Regions from separate parts of the Halomonas sp. HL-93 genome, predicted to be linked through region 2. Evidence: predicted binding sites of a transcription regulator. Region 2 holds the regulator's gene; each other region holds the start of a gene.
The links. Region 2 encodes sigma-54, which starts transcription at its own class of promoters, with help from an activator protein. Its sites were predicted from a motif close to TGGCACNNNNNTTGCTNT; they were not measured.

Region 1 (4,488 bases), 1.8 Mb from region 2:
GAATCGCCTGAATACCGGAGCGCACTATCTCGGCGATAAACGAGGCGGTGTAGATAGTCAGGGCCAGCCAAAGGGCGAGGAACTCAGGAATTACCGTGATGCCGCCGCGGAAATTAAATCCCGTCATTTCAGGCAGTTCCCAGGTAACCGGGACGCCGGTGACCAACAATACCAGCAGCGGAAAACCGAAAATCAGTGCCGGAACAATCCAGCCCACAGGTAAACGTTGCCCTGTCGCTTCGTGCCGCCGCTTATTCCAAACCACCAGCGCGATACTGGCGACGATGGCCACCACAAAGGCTGCCGGTATCAGCCCAAACCCCGACTCAAATAACGGTTCGGGGATGTATAGGCCGCGCACGTTGAGAAAGAAGGCTTCACCAAAGGTCAGGCTTTCGCGGGCGTTGGGTAGGGCGCGCAGAACGGCGAAGTACCAGAAGAAAATCTGCAACAGCAGCGGGATATTTCGGAACGTCTCGATATAGGCGTTGGCCAGGCGCGCCAGCAGCCAGTTGGGTGAAAGGCGCGCAATGCCGACAATAAAGCCGACAATGGTAGCGGCCAAAACCCCCAGGCCGCCTACCATCAGCGTATTGAGCAGTCCAATGACAAAGGTTCGGCCGTAGGTGCTGTCTTTGGAGTATTCGATCAAGGTTTGGCCAATACCAAACCCTGCGGTTCGCTCAAGAAAACCGAACCCGGTCCTGATACCGCGTTCGGATAGGTTTTCCTGAACATTACCGATAATAAATAACAGGAAAGCCGCAACGGCTGCGACGACCAAGAGTTGAAAAATAAGCGCGCGCTTTGCGCGGTCTCGCCAAAACGGCGGCTTTTGGCCTGCCGGGCGAGCATTAGGTCTTACCGACATGGGTGGCGTCTCCGCGATACGGAAGGTCAATCAGAAGGCCCGCCTATACCTTTGAAACAAGGGATGGCGGGCCGGGGTCAAGCGAGACGCTTAGCGAATCGGCGGTGCGTACTGAATGCCGCCTTCGGTCCAGAGCTCGTTAATACCGCGCTCAATTTCCAGCGGTGAGTCCTTGCCCACGTTGCGGTCAAAGCTTTCGCCGTAGTTACCCACTTGGCTGATGATTTGGTACGCCCAGTCGGCGTCTAGGTCCATTTCTTCGCCGTAGTTGCCGTCTTCACCCAGCAGTCGGGCGATGTTGGGGTCTTCAGATTCCAGCATGTCGTCAACGTTGTCGCTGTCCACGCCGTACTCTTCGGCGTTCATCATGGCAAATAGCGACCATTTGACGATGTTGAACCACTTGTCATCGCCTTGGCGAACCACTGGTCCGAGTGGCTCTTTAGAGATGACGTCGGAGAGAATCTCTGAACCCTCAGGGTCGTCAAGTTGAATACGCAGAGCAGCAAGCTGAGAGGTGTCAGATGTCAACACGTCACAACGGCCGGCTTCGTACCCGCCAACGGTTTGCTCAGAGGTATCGAAAACGATCGGGTCGAATTCCATATCGTTGGCGCTGAAGTAGTCGGCCAGGTTCAGTTCGGTAGTAGTACCCGACTGGATACAGATTGACGCGCCGTCGAGCTCGTCAACGCTGGAAACGTCCAGGTCTTTGGACACCATGAAGCCTTGGCCGTCGTAGAAGGTGACGCCGGTGAAGTTGAGACCCAGCGTTGTATCACGGGTAGTGGTCCAGGTGGTGTTACGCGACAGCACATCCACTTCGCCGGACTGCAGTGCTGTGAAGCGCTCAACTGCATTCAATGAAATGTAGTTGACCGCTTCCGAGTCACCCAGAACGGCAGCGGCTACTGCACGGCAAACATCAACGTCAATGCCTTCCCAGTTACCATCGTCGTCAGGTGCAGAAAAGCCGGGTAGGCCGTCGCTTACGCCACACTGCACTTCACCACGTTCGATGGTATCTTCGAGCGTATCGGCTTGAGCCGTCGCCATGCCGGCTAGTGTCAGCGAGCCAGCCGATGCCAATAGCGCCAGGTGTTTTTTCTTCAACATGTAGGTTCCCTCGAATTATTTGAATATCGTTATGCATGCCGTAGCATGTCTTTAACCTAGCAAGGAAGATGCCAACAGGGGTACTAGCGGTAATTCAGCGCTTTTCAACGCTAATCAACGAATTCGAGACGAACGTCTAGGTGCAAAAATCACGACTATCTACTTTGCCTGCACCGTTGTGGCGCAGGCAAAGAGAACGATAGTCTAAAACGGGTGTTTGGCGGGGTTATTCAGTTGCGAAAGACTTGCGCATGAACGGCGGCAAAGAAAGCGCCCCGCGGTGGGCCTCCACCGTATAGTATTCAAGCGGCATGTCGTGGTGGGCCGCTTCTTGTTCGCGGAAGTTTTCAACGTTGGTGGCTTTGCCCGCCAGCGTCACACTCCACCAACCCGACGGATAAACCGGCTGTGGGAAGGGTAGCGTCGCCACGCTCTCAAAACCCGCTTCGCGCATATCGTGGCGTAGTTCGCGAATAATGGAGCCGCTGTGGTAAAGCGGCGATTCGCTTTGCTGTACCATGACGCCGCCATTTTTGAGGATGCGGTGGCAGCGCTTCAGGAAGTCGGTTTTAAACAGCCCTTCGGCGGGCCCCACGGGGTCAGTCGAGTCGATAATCAGCACATCGATGCTCTCATCGGGTGCATTGTCCACCCACTTGACACCATCATCGAATAGCAATTCGGCACGGGGGTCGTTATTGGACGCCACCAGTGCGGGGAAAAAGCGCTCTGAGGCTTTGGTGACCTCTTCGTCGATATCGATCTGGGTGACATGTTCAACGCCTGGGTGACGCAGCACTTCTTTCAGCGTGCCGCAGTCGCCGCCACCAATAATCACCACCCGCTTGGGGTTCTGATGAGTAAATAGCGCTGGGTGAGCAATCATCTCGTGATAGAGAAAGTTGTCGCGATCGGTCAGCATCACGCAGCCGTCCAGCACCAGCAGGTTGCCGTAGGTTTCAGTGGCGTAGACTTCCAGATGTTGATAGGCGCTATGTACATCCAATAGTTTATCGGTAATTTTCAGCGAGAAGGCGCTGCCGTGGCTATCGAATACTTCGGTAAACCACTGCTCGTCGCGACATTCACTCATTGTTGGGCTCCTGGGTACGTATCATTCGATTGGGTCGCGATGCCCCGATGGTATTGCGGACTAAGATCGTGCAGCGCCTCCATAAAGGCGGTGACGTGGTCAGGATTCGTGAACTGGCTGATACCGTGCCCCAGATTAAAAATATGACCGGGGCCGTGGCCATAGCTTTCCAGCACGCGGGCAACTTCGGCGCGTATAGCGGAAGGCCGGGCAAACAGCACATTGGGGTCCAGATTGCCCTGCAGGGCAACTTTATGGCCAACGCGAGCACGGGCATCGGAAAGCTCGGTGGACCAATCGATACCCAAGGCATCGGCACCGGCGCAGGCGATGTGTTCAAGCCATTGGCCGCCGTTTTTGGTGAAGAGAATGACCGGTACCTGGCGTCCGTCGTGCTCGCGAATCAAGCCAGAAACAATTTGCTCCATATAGCGCAGCGAGAACTCAAGGTAAGCCGGGGTAGACAGCGCGCCGCCCCAGGTATCAAAAATCTGTACCGCCTGGGCGCCCGCACGAATCTGCGCGTTGAGGTAGTCGGTTACCGCCTGGGCCAGCGTATCCAGCAGCTGGTGCATGGTGTCCGGCGTGTCATAGAGCATGGTTTTCAGGTGGCGGAAATCTTTACTCGAACCGCCCTCGACCATGTAGGTGGCGAGTGTCCAGGGGCTGCCGGAAAAACCAATTAACGGCATGCGACCGTTCAGTTCACGGCGAATGGTCGAGACCGCGCGCATGACGTAATCTAGGTCGCGCTCGGCGTCGGGGACGCTCAGCGCGGCCACCTCTTCTAGGGTACGCACGGTTTTTCTGAATTTGGGGCCTTCGCCAGTTTCGAAATAAAGCCCCAGGCCCATGGCATCGGGGATCGTCAGAATATCCGAAAATAAAATAGCGGCATCCAGAGGATAGCGCTCAAGAGGCTGCAGCGTGACCTCGCACGCCAGATCATGGTTGCGACACAGATCCATAAAACTGCCAGCATCGGCGCGTTTGGCACGGTATTCCGGCAGGTAGCGGCCTGCTTGGCGCATCATCCACACCGGAGTGCGGTCAACGGGCTGGCGAGCCAGCGCACGAAGAAAACGGTCGTTTTGCAAAGGTGTGGGGGTCATAAACACTTGCTCTTGAGAAATTTGCCCGCATTGTAGAGGAGCTATTGTACTGGAAGATAGACCGCCTGGCGGCGCGACGCGTGGCAAAAATTGTCGCACCGCGCCGATTTTCTCAATGCTTTGCGGCCAACCTAGCCGTGAGCAGACCGCCGCTTCCTGTTAAACTATCAGCTCATTTTGCCAACACTGGTAGGGGTAACCGGTTTGGTTAATTAGCGAGGTAACCTGTGACCATTCGCTTCATTGCCGCTTCGCGGCTGCCCACGCCCTGGGCGACATTCACCATGCATGGTTTC
Region 2 (4,488 bases):
ACGTCTACCAAGGCTGCGAGGATAAATTGACCGTGCTGCGCGACCTTTGCCAACGCCTTGGGCTTGAACTGCCTCAAGTAGCGTATTGCGGCGACGACCTACCCGATTTGGCAAGCATCAAGCGAGCGGGGGTCGGGATCACGGTGCCCAACGCACCTGACTACATGCACACCCATGCTGACTGGGTGACAGAGCGCCTGGGCGGCCACGGAGCGGTTCGTGAAGTCTGCGATGCGCTACTCGACGCCCAAGGGCACTGGGGCGCCGTCATCGATACCTACTTACACGGCTGAGGAACTATGTTGAAGCAACTTCGCACGCGCGTGGGACTTGCGCTGATTGTGCTGGCCCTCGGCGGCATGCTGGTATGGCTGGACCCTGGCGGCCCGCAAACTGTCCCCCAGGACCCAGATGCGCGTGCGGAAGAGCCGGGGCATGTCCTACACAATGCCGAGCTCACGCTATTTGACGAACAGGGTAATATCCAGCAGGGGCTGACCACACCCCGCCTGGTACATACCCCTCAATCTGCGACGACCCAGACCGAAACACCCCACGCCACACTTTATGACAGCGAGCGACGCGTGTGGAACGCCACGTCAGAGGTGGGCACGCTTAACACTCGCTCCCAGGAACTGACGCTTTCCGGCAATGCCAAGCTCATAGCACCCGAAGAGGGCTGGCAACTCGATACAGATGTCCTGCACTATGAAGGGAAAAACGCCCATGCATGGAGTGACACCCACGTGCTACTCCAGCAACCGCCCCAGCGAACAACGGCGCAGCGGATGGATGCATGGCTAAACGAGGATGAGGTGAGGCTTGAAGATAACGTTCAAGGCCACCACCCCCCAGAGACGCAACCTGGACAGGAATAAAACATGAAAGCGTTTATCTACACGGCGGTTGCCGCTGCCTGCTTAGTCCCTTTTTATGCGCTGGCGGATAATCACCAGCAACAGCAACCGGTTGAAGTCGAAGCCGATCAGCTTGACCTTGACCAACGTGCCGGTACGGCGGTTTACACCGGCGACGTAGAGGTTCGCCAGGGAGATATGCTGATCAGAGGCGATGAAGTTGAAATCCAACGTAACGAAGAAGGCGAGCTCTCGCGGGCGACGGCACTGGGTGATCGCGCCTATTTACGTCAGCAACCCGAGGACCAAGATGGCCCGATAGAAGGCTGGGGCCGGCGCGTGATTTATCACGTCGCCGAGCGCCGGGTTGAGTTGATTGACCAGGCAGAAATCATTCAACAAGGCGACCGCTTCACCGGCGGACGTTTGGATTATTTCATCGACCGCGAGGTCGTCGAAGCGCGTTCCGATGTTGAGAACCAAGAGCCGCAACGCATCCGCATGACGCTGCAACCCGAAGACTAAGGAGAGCCCGATGGTAGCTGCCGCCGAAAGCGCAACTCGAACGCTACACGCCCGCCATTTGGCAAAAAGCTATAAGCGCCGACGCGTCGTAAAAGATATTAACCTGGACATCTCCCAAGGCAGCATTGTGGGTTTGCTTGGCCCCAACGGCGCGGGTAAAACCACCTCGTTCTATATGATTGTCGGCTTGGTCAAGGCAGATGCAGGCAGCGTCGGCATCGACACCCTTGATCTTTCTCGCGCCCCTATGCACGAGCGCGCCAAGGCAGGCATTGGCTACTTACCTCAAGAAGCGTCGATTTTCCGCAAGCTTTCCGTCGCCGATAACATCATGGCCATTTTGCAGACCCGAAGCGACCTGGACCGCGCCGGACGCGAAGCTCGTCTGGAAACACTGCTAGAGGATTTTCATATCACCCATATCCGCGACAATATGGGCATGAGCCTATCGGGTGGTGAACGGCGGCGCGTCGAAATCGCTAGGTCACTGGCCACTGAGCCTGCATTTATTCTGCTCGATGAACCCTTCGCGGGCGTAGACCCTATTTCAGTGGGCGACATCAAGTCGATTATCCGCGCATTGAAGGACCGGGGCATTGGCGTATTGATCACCGACCACAACGTGCGTGAAACGCTGGATATATGCGACATCGCCTACATTGTCGGCGATGGCCACATTATTGCCAGCGGCACACCAAACGCCATTCTTGACAATCAAGAAGTGCGCGACGTTTACTTAGGCGCTGATTTCCGTCTGTAAAGCTATCAATGGCATATTTATTGCCGGTGGCATGCTTATTGCACTTGCACCAAAACAAAACTCGCACTAGGGTGGATGCTTTCCGATAACCGAATGGTTCTCTGATGGTCATGAAAGCTTCTCTTCAACTGCGAATTGGCACCCAGCTCACCATGACACCTCAGCTGCAGCAGGCAATTGCTCTGCTGCAGCTATCAACGCTCGATTTACGCCAGGAAATTCAGCAAGCGCTGGACGCCAACCCCATGCTTGAGCAGGAGGATGAGTTCAGCGAACAAGCCGCCAGCGAGCCGGAAGAAGCCGAATGGGCAGACAGCATCCCCACAGAGCTCTCCGTCGACAGTGACTGGTCGGATACCTACCAGGACACGGGCAGTACCGGCAGCTCGAGTGGTGAGGGCCCTGACTTTGAACGCCAAGCGGCGGGGCAAAGCCTACACGGCCACCTCCTCTGGCAACTGGCCATGACCGATTTAAGCAGCCGCGAACAGCTGGTTGCCGAGAGCCTGATTGATGCTCTCGATACAAACGGCTACCTCACCCAGCCACTCAACGATATCCGCGAAGGGCTGCGCGCCCAAGGCGTGGAAGGGCTCAGCCAGCGTGAGGTTGAAACCATCTTGTTACGGCTTCAACAGTTTGAGCCCACCGGCGTGTTCGCCCGTGATCTTCGCGAGTGCCTGATGCTACAACTCGCCACGCTACCCGACGATACGCCGTTATTGATTCCCGCGCGGCGTTTGGTGCGCCAGTTTCTGGAAGCCTTGGGCAAAAATGATCAACGTCTACTCAAGCGACGATTAAGTCTCGACGATGCGCAGCTAGACGAGGTCGTCCAGCTCATCCGCAGCCTTGACCCGCGCCCAGGCAGCGCTTATAGCGCCACTGACGACAGCTATGTGATCCCCGATCTAGTGGTTCGCCACGATAACGAAGGCTGGCACCTCGAACTCAATCCAGAGGCGCTGCCTAAGCTCAGGATTCAACCCGACTACGCCAGCCTGATTAAGCGCGCCGACAAAAGTCAGGATAACCAATTCCTCAAAGACCACTTACAGGAAGCCCGCTGGCTGATCAAAAGCCTCTCCAGCCGCAACGACACGCTACTGCGTGTCGGCCGCGAAATCATCACTCGCCAAATCGGCTTTTTAGAGCAGGGCGAAGAAGCCATGAAGCCGCTTATTCTGGCGGATATTGCGGATGCGGTAGAGATGCACGAATCGACGATTTCTCGCGTCACCACCCAGAAATTCATCCATACCCCAAGGGGTATTTTCGAGCTTAAATACTTCTTCTCCAGCCAAATAAGCGGTCAAGACGGTGACAGCCACTCCAGTACGGCGATTCGTGCACGGCTCAAAAAATTAATTCAGGAAGAGCCCTCCGGCAAACCACTGTCGGACAGCCGTTTAGTGACTCTACTTGAAGACGTCGGCATCCACGTGGCACGCCGCACTGTCGCCAAATATCGAGAAGGCATGGGCATTCCCTCATCCAGCGAGCGACGTCGTTTGCGTTAGATAAACGGAAACTCATCACAAGGGCTTTGCTTAACGGCAAAAAGGGTTACAATCGAAGAACAGTCCGATGGATAAGGAGTACGTCAATGCAAGTCAATATCACCGGTCATCATGTGGAACTGACTGACGCCTTGCGTGACTATGTCAACGAAAAGTTGGAACGCGTCGAGCGCCATTACGACAACATTACCACCGTGCAGGTAACGCTTTCGGTTGAAAAAGAGCGCCAACAGGCGGCCTGCACGTTGCACGCAGCAGGTGCTGACTTGCACGCCGAAGCCCTTGATAATGATATGTACGCCGCCATTGACGCCCTAGCGGACAAAATCGATAGGCAACTCGTTAAGCATAAGGAAAAAGCACAAGCCCGCGCCCAAGGCGCAGGCGTGCGTTAATTCAATGACGTTGGCCACTATCCTCCCCCCGGAGCGCGTTCTCTACGATGTGCCTGGGGGCAGCAAAAAACGGGTGCTGGAGTTTTTCAGCACCTTCATCGCGCAAAACATCCCAAGCCTCGATAGCCAGGAAGTATTCAGTCGCTTGATTGGGCGTGAACGCCTGGGCAGCACGGGAATTGGCAACGGTGTGGCGATTCCTCATGCGCGAAGCCCACACTGTGAATCGCCTATCGCGGGCTTTCTCAAACTCAATGAAGCGGTCGACTTCGATGCAATTGACGGCGATCCGGTGGATTTGGTGTTTGTCCTACTTGTGCCCGAAGAAGCGGACGACACGCATTTGGCCTTGCTGGGCCAAGTCGCTTCCATCATGAACGACGCCGACACACGCCAGCAGCTACGCAAAACGGGCAGTCAACGTGAATTGC
Region 3 (4,488 bases), 1.2 Mb from region 2:
AGCGCAGGGAGCAGCATACGCTGCGTGGCAAGAGGACGAGAGGCCTTAAAAGCCAACGTGGAAGGGAGTCGCAGCATAGCGTTTTTCCTCAATAATATCGATCTGGGTGCTTACATACATTGTCGCATGTTTTTTTAGCGATACCAGACCCTGGTCAGATTTTCGGCTTATTTTTCACTTTTCTTTGCACCCAGACTGCACTGTTGTGTCACCGTGCATATCCGCCTCACTCAGCTATGCTGTACGTCAACATGCTGCACAGCAATATACAAATCACTGAGGAGCACCATGGATCGCATCGAATATATCAGCGTACGTCAACTCGAGATCGCCGTTCGCATCTGGCATCCCGATGCTCCAAACACCGTGATTGCTTGGCACGGACTCGCCCGACACGGCGGCGATTTTGCGTCCCTAGCCCGCCAATTAGGCCCCAAGTGGCGAGTCATCGCCCCCGATACACCTGGGCGCGGCCTTTCCAGCTGGTCTTTGTATCCTGCCAATGATTACTTATATAGCCACTATATGACGATCGCATTGGCGTTACTCGATCACTTTAATATTGATCGTGCTGCCTGGATCGGCACGTCGATGGGCGGCTTGCTGGGTATGCTGCTGGCCGCTAATGACGCCACCGCAAAGCGAATTCGCTGCCTGGTACTTAACGATGTTGGCCCTGAACTGGATAACCAAGCGCTGACCGAAATGGCCACCTACTTTAGCGTGATCAAACGTTTCTCTACGCTTAGCGAGCTGCAACAGGCCCTTGAACAACATTACCAGGGGTTTGGCGAACTGAGCCGCCGAGAATGGCAGCAAATGGCGCTCAGTAGCGCTAGGCGACTGCCCGACGGTAGTTGGAGCTTCCATTACGATCCCCGCATAGGCGAGCAGTTTTTACACGATACACCACGCGACACCTGGAGCGATTGGCAGCGTATCCGTTGCCCGCTAATGGTCATTCGCGGTGAACATTCGACATTATTGCGCGCTGAAAGCGTGACGCAAATGCAGCGTGACCAACCAAGCCTTGAAACACTTGAGGCAGCGGGTTGTGGCCATGCCCCCATGCTCAACAATGCACAACAGGTAGCGCCGCTCATGCGCTTTTTGATTCGTAATGGCGGCGTTAGCGAATCTCTAACCGCAAGCCCAAAGCAGCGGCTCAGCCAGTGGTGGCAACGCTTCGTTCATCAACGCGATTAAAAATGATAGTTAATCAGCGCGCCACCCATCACTTGGGTTTCATCGCCCACGTCATCCACAATCGGGCTATCGGCGGCATCGCCGGTTAAACGGGAGACGCCCAGCAGCCCTGTCACCGACCAATCACGACTTAGGTAGTAGCTTAAGCTGCTGGTCAGTCCATAACTGAAATAGCCATCGTTAGGGCGGTAGACGGCAAGCCCTGAACGAGCGCTTTCAGCCGGCGAAATACCGAACATATCATCGGTCCAGTCGTCGCTTGAGTAGGTTAGTTCAGGACCAATTGTGAAGGCCATTTGCTCAGATAGCATGGTGCGCCAGCTTGCCTTCAAGTCGGCTGCATAGCCATCCACATCACCGCCTAGCGGGGTTTTGGTAGCTGCTTCTAGTCCCCAGGGGCCGTTTGAATAGCGAGCGCGTAAACCTACAGCCGCGCCGTCATCCACCTCGTCTAGCCCACGTAGCTCACCGTCATTATCCCGCCCGGAGAGATAACTGATAAATGGCGAAACCTCCCAATCTCCCTGGCGTAACAGGTTAAAGCCAATACCGTCGCGCACGCTGGCATAGAAGGTATCGCCATAGGTGATGCTGCCGCTCGGCCAGACACGGGTTTCATTTTCATCGCTACCCAGGTACTCAGGTACGCTAAACACCCCGGCGCCCACGCTGCCTTCCCACTGCGCCATGGCACTGCCAGATGCAATCATCAGCAGCGTGGATAACGCTGCCGTGCGCCACACAGGGCGGAACCTACTTAATGCTGAATTTGGCATAGCAAATAATCTCGATGTAGTGAAACTCAATGTTGTGGTGAACAGAGGAAGCAATGCCTTTACCAACCGCAGGCCGTCTTCCTTGACGCGAGCGTTCAACGACGAAGCCGCAACTAGCGCTGCCAGTTACGCCTGGATCGCTTGTTATTATGGCGCAAAAAAATGCACCATAACATACATTTATGAATGTAAATTAGCACTAGGTCGCTATCCCGTCAATTTTCCTTCCGCCACATGGTCAACGCTATTAACCAGGGTAATCAACGCCTGACCGGTAAAAGGCCAACTTCCCAAAATAATGCACTCAGATCGCCACCCACCATCCTAAATAAATTGTGCTAAAGAAGTGCAACAGCGCCATTGGTATTGGAAATTAGCCATGTCGAATGCATTGACGATACGCCTTATATCCTGGCCGCGTATGTATGCCTTCAATAAGTGCATGGCGACTAATCAAACGCCTTTTAATGGTGCAATTTTCATCGAGTCATCTTGCGCCAGCTTTTCCTCAGGCTAATTCTCCCAACCGTTGGTCCCACGCCAAAAAAATATAAATTGATGATATAAATCGATTTTAAGGTTTTGGCAGGCAACCAGTTAATAACTTGGCATACCAAATGCAGTTGTCAGTGCACGAACAAAGTGCCTGCGATATCCAGATTTGGCCAAAGGATTAGCACTGGACGCTTAAGCGCAGCGTTAATTAACCCAAATGACACAGGATAACTAATTTATGTCGTATCTAATGCCCAGTGAGTTTGTCACTAAGTTGGTAGATCAGGGTGAATCAAAAGTTTATATGGGTACCCGGGATACGCTTATTCGTGCCTTTATGGCGGGAGCTACCCTGGCGTTGGCAGTTATTTTTGCCATCACCATCGCGACACAAACCGGAAACTTTTTGATTGGAGCACTGCTCTTTCCCGTTGGTTTTGTGATGCTCTACCTGATGGGCTATGACCTGCTCACTGGGGTTTTCACATTGGTGCCCATTGCCTGGCTCGATAAACGACCGGGCGTCACCCTGCCCCGTATGTTGAAGTGCTGGGGGCTGGTGGGAATCGGCAACCTTGCCGGTGCCCTGTTCATTGCCATCTTTGGCTACATGAACTTCACCATGGGCGGCACCGAAGAAATCAACGAGGTGGGCCTCACCATGATGGAGGTCGGTGAAAGCCGTACCGTGGGCTACCAGGATGCGGGGCTTGCCGGCTGGATTGTGCTCTTCCTGCGCGGCATGTTCTGTAACTGGATGGTGTCCATGGGCGTTGTAGGTGCAGCCATCTCCACCACGGTATCCGGCAAAATCATGGCCATGTGGATGCCGATCATCGTGTTTTTCTATCTTGGCTTCGAGCATTCCGTGGTCAACATGTTCCTGTTCCCCATTGGCCTGCTAATGGGCGCTGACTTCACGCTGTATCAGTACATCATGTGGAACGAAATCCCCACGGTGCTGGGCAATCTGGTGGGCGGCCTCACACTAGTTGGCCTTGTGCTCTATACCACCCACGTCCGCACCCAGCCCAAGAAAAATTTATCTTGATCGCCATCCAGCCAACAACGGGGCGCTACGCGTCCCCCTCTTCACAGGAGACCTATCATGGATAAACTTGAAATGCGCCACACTCTGCTTGCTGCCAAAGCACGCAAGAAAATGAGCTGGGACGATATTGCCAGTGCTGTGGGGATGTCGCCGGTATGGGTAGCGTCGGCTTGCTATGGCATGAACAGTGCAAGCCCCGATGTTGCCCAAAAGATCTGCAACACTCTGGACGTTGAAAGCGATGTCGCCGATGCCCTGGTGACATTTCCCACCAAGGCGTGGGATGAAGCGATTCCCCAGGATCCCTTCATTTATCGTCTCTATGAGGTCGTCGGCGTGTACGGCGAGACACTCAAGGATGTGGTGCAGGAGCAGTTTGGCGACGGCATCATGAGCGCCATCGATTTCACCATGGAGGTCGATAAGGTAAAAGACCCCAAAGGCGACCGCGTCCTGCTTACCCTCAACGGCAAGTTCTTGCCTTACAAATCCTGGTAAGCCTCAAGCGTAGCAACGCTGCGCTCCACCCCGCTGCGGTAGCTGGCCCCAAAGAGCAGCAGATGGTTAAGCAGCGGGTAAAGCTGGAATAGTGCTTCACGCCTCGGCCAATCGGTCGGGGCGTCGCCGTTCCAGTAAGCGTTATAAAAGTGGTCATCCAGCGAGCCAAAGAGCGTTAACATGGCAATATCGACTTCCGGGTAGTGTCGGTATATCGCCGGGTCGATGATCGCGGGGCCACGCGACGTGAACAGCACATTGCCTGACCAAAGGTCACCGTGTACCAAGCTCGCTGGCCTATCGGGCAGCCAGTCTTCCAGCGCATGTGCCTGGCGAACGATGCGATCAAACAGCTTTTTGTCGAGCAAACCGCGCTGATAGCAGGCATCGCTGAGCGGCAATAGCCGCCGTTCGCGCTGAAATGCCCGCCCATCGTTCAACGGCGCATTGGGTTGAGGAGTA

Region 1: GA0071314_RS00525 (amino acid ABC transporter substrate-binding protein) is a predicted target of sigma-54. The motif match lies at 2,044-2,061, and genes of this name have one in related genera.
Region 3: GA0071314_RS05760 (formate/nitrite transporter family protein) is a predicted target of sigma-54. The motif match lies at 2,589-2,606, and genes of this name have one in related genera.

Annotation. Positions count from the first base shown of each region.
Region 1 covers NZ_LT593974.1:109,438-113,925, forward strand. Annotated here, with positions in the region: gene GA0071314_RS00520 (amino acid ABC transporter permease) at 1-871, opposite strand, end outside; gene GA0071314_RS00525 (amino acid ABC transporter substrate-binding protein) at 962-1,987, opposite strand; gene speE (polyamine aminopropyltransferase) at 2,214-3,080, opposite strand; gene hemE (uroporphyrinogen decarboxylase) at 3,077-4,192, opposite strand; gene ribA (GTP cyclohydrolase II) at 4,420-4,488, shown strand, end outside.
Region 2 covers NZ_LT593974.1:2,446,396-2,450,883, forward strand. Annotated here, with positions in the region: gene GA0071314_RS11390 (KdsC family phosphatase) at 1-293, shown strand, start outside; gene lptC (LPS export ABC transporter periplasmic protein LptC) at 300-878, shown strand; gene lptA (lipopolysaccharide transport periplasmic protein LptA) at 882-1,382, shown strand; gene lptB (LPS export ABC transporter ATP-binding protein) at 1,393-2,142, shown strand; gene GA0071314_RS11410 (RNA polymerase factor sigma-54) at 2,247-3,662, shown strand; gene hpf (ribosome hibernation-promoting factor, HPF/YfiA family) at 3,749-4,057, shown strand; gene GA0071314_RS11420 (PTS sugar transporter subunit IIA) at 4,062-4,488, shown strand, end outside.
Region 3 covers NZ_LT593974.1:1,270,369-1,274,856, reverse strand. Annotated here, with positions in the region: gene GA0071314_RS05775 (TolC family outer membrane protein) at 1-77, opposite strand, end outside; gene GA0071314_RS05770 (alpha/beta fold hydrolase) at 289-1,206, shown strand; gene GA0071314_RS05765 (MipA/OmpV family protein) at 1,203-1,949, opposite strand; gene GA0071314_RS05760 (formate/nitrite transporter family protein) at 2,716-3,528, shown strand; gene cynS (cyanase) at 3,586-4,026, shown strand; gene GA0071314_RS05750 (fructosamine kinase family protein) at 4,011-4,488, opposite strand, start outside.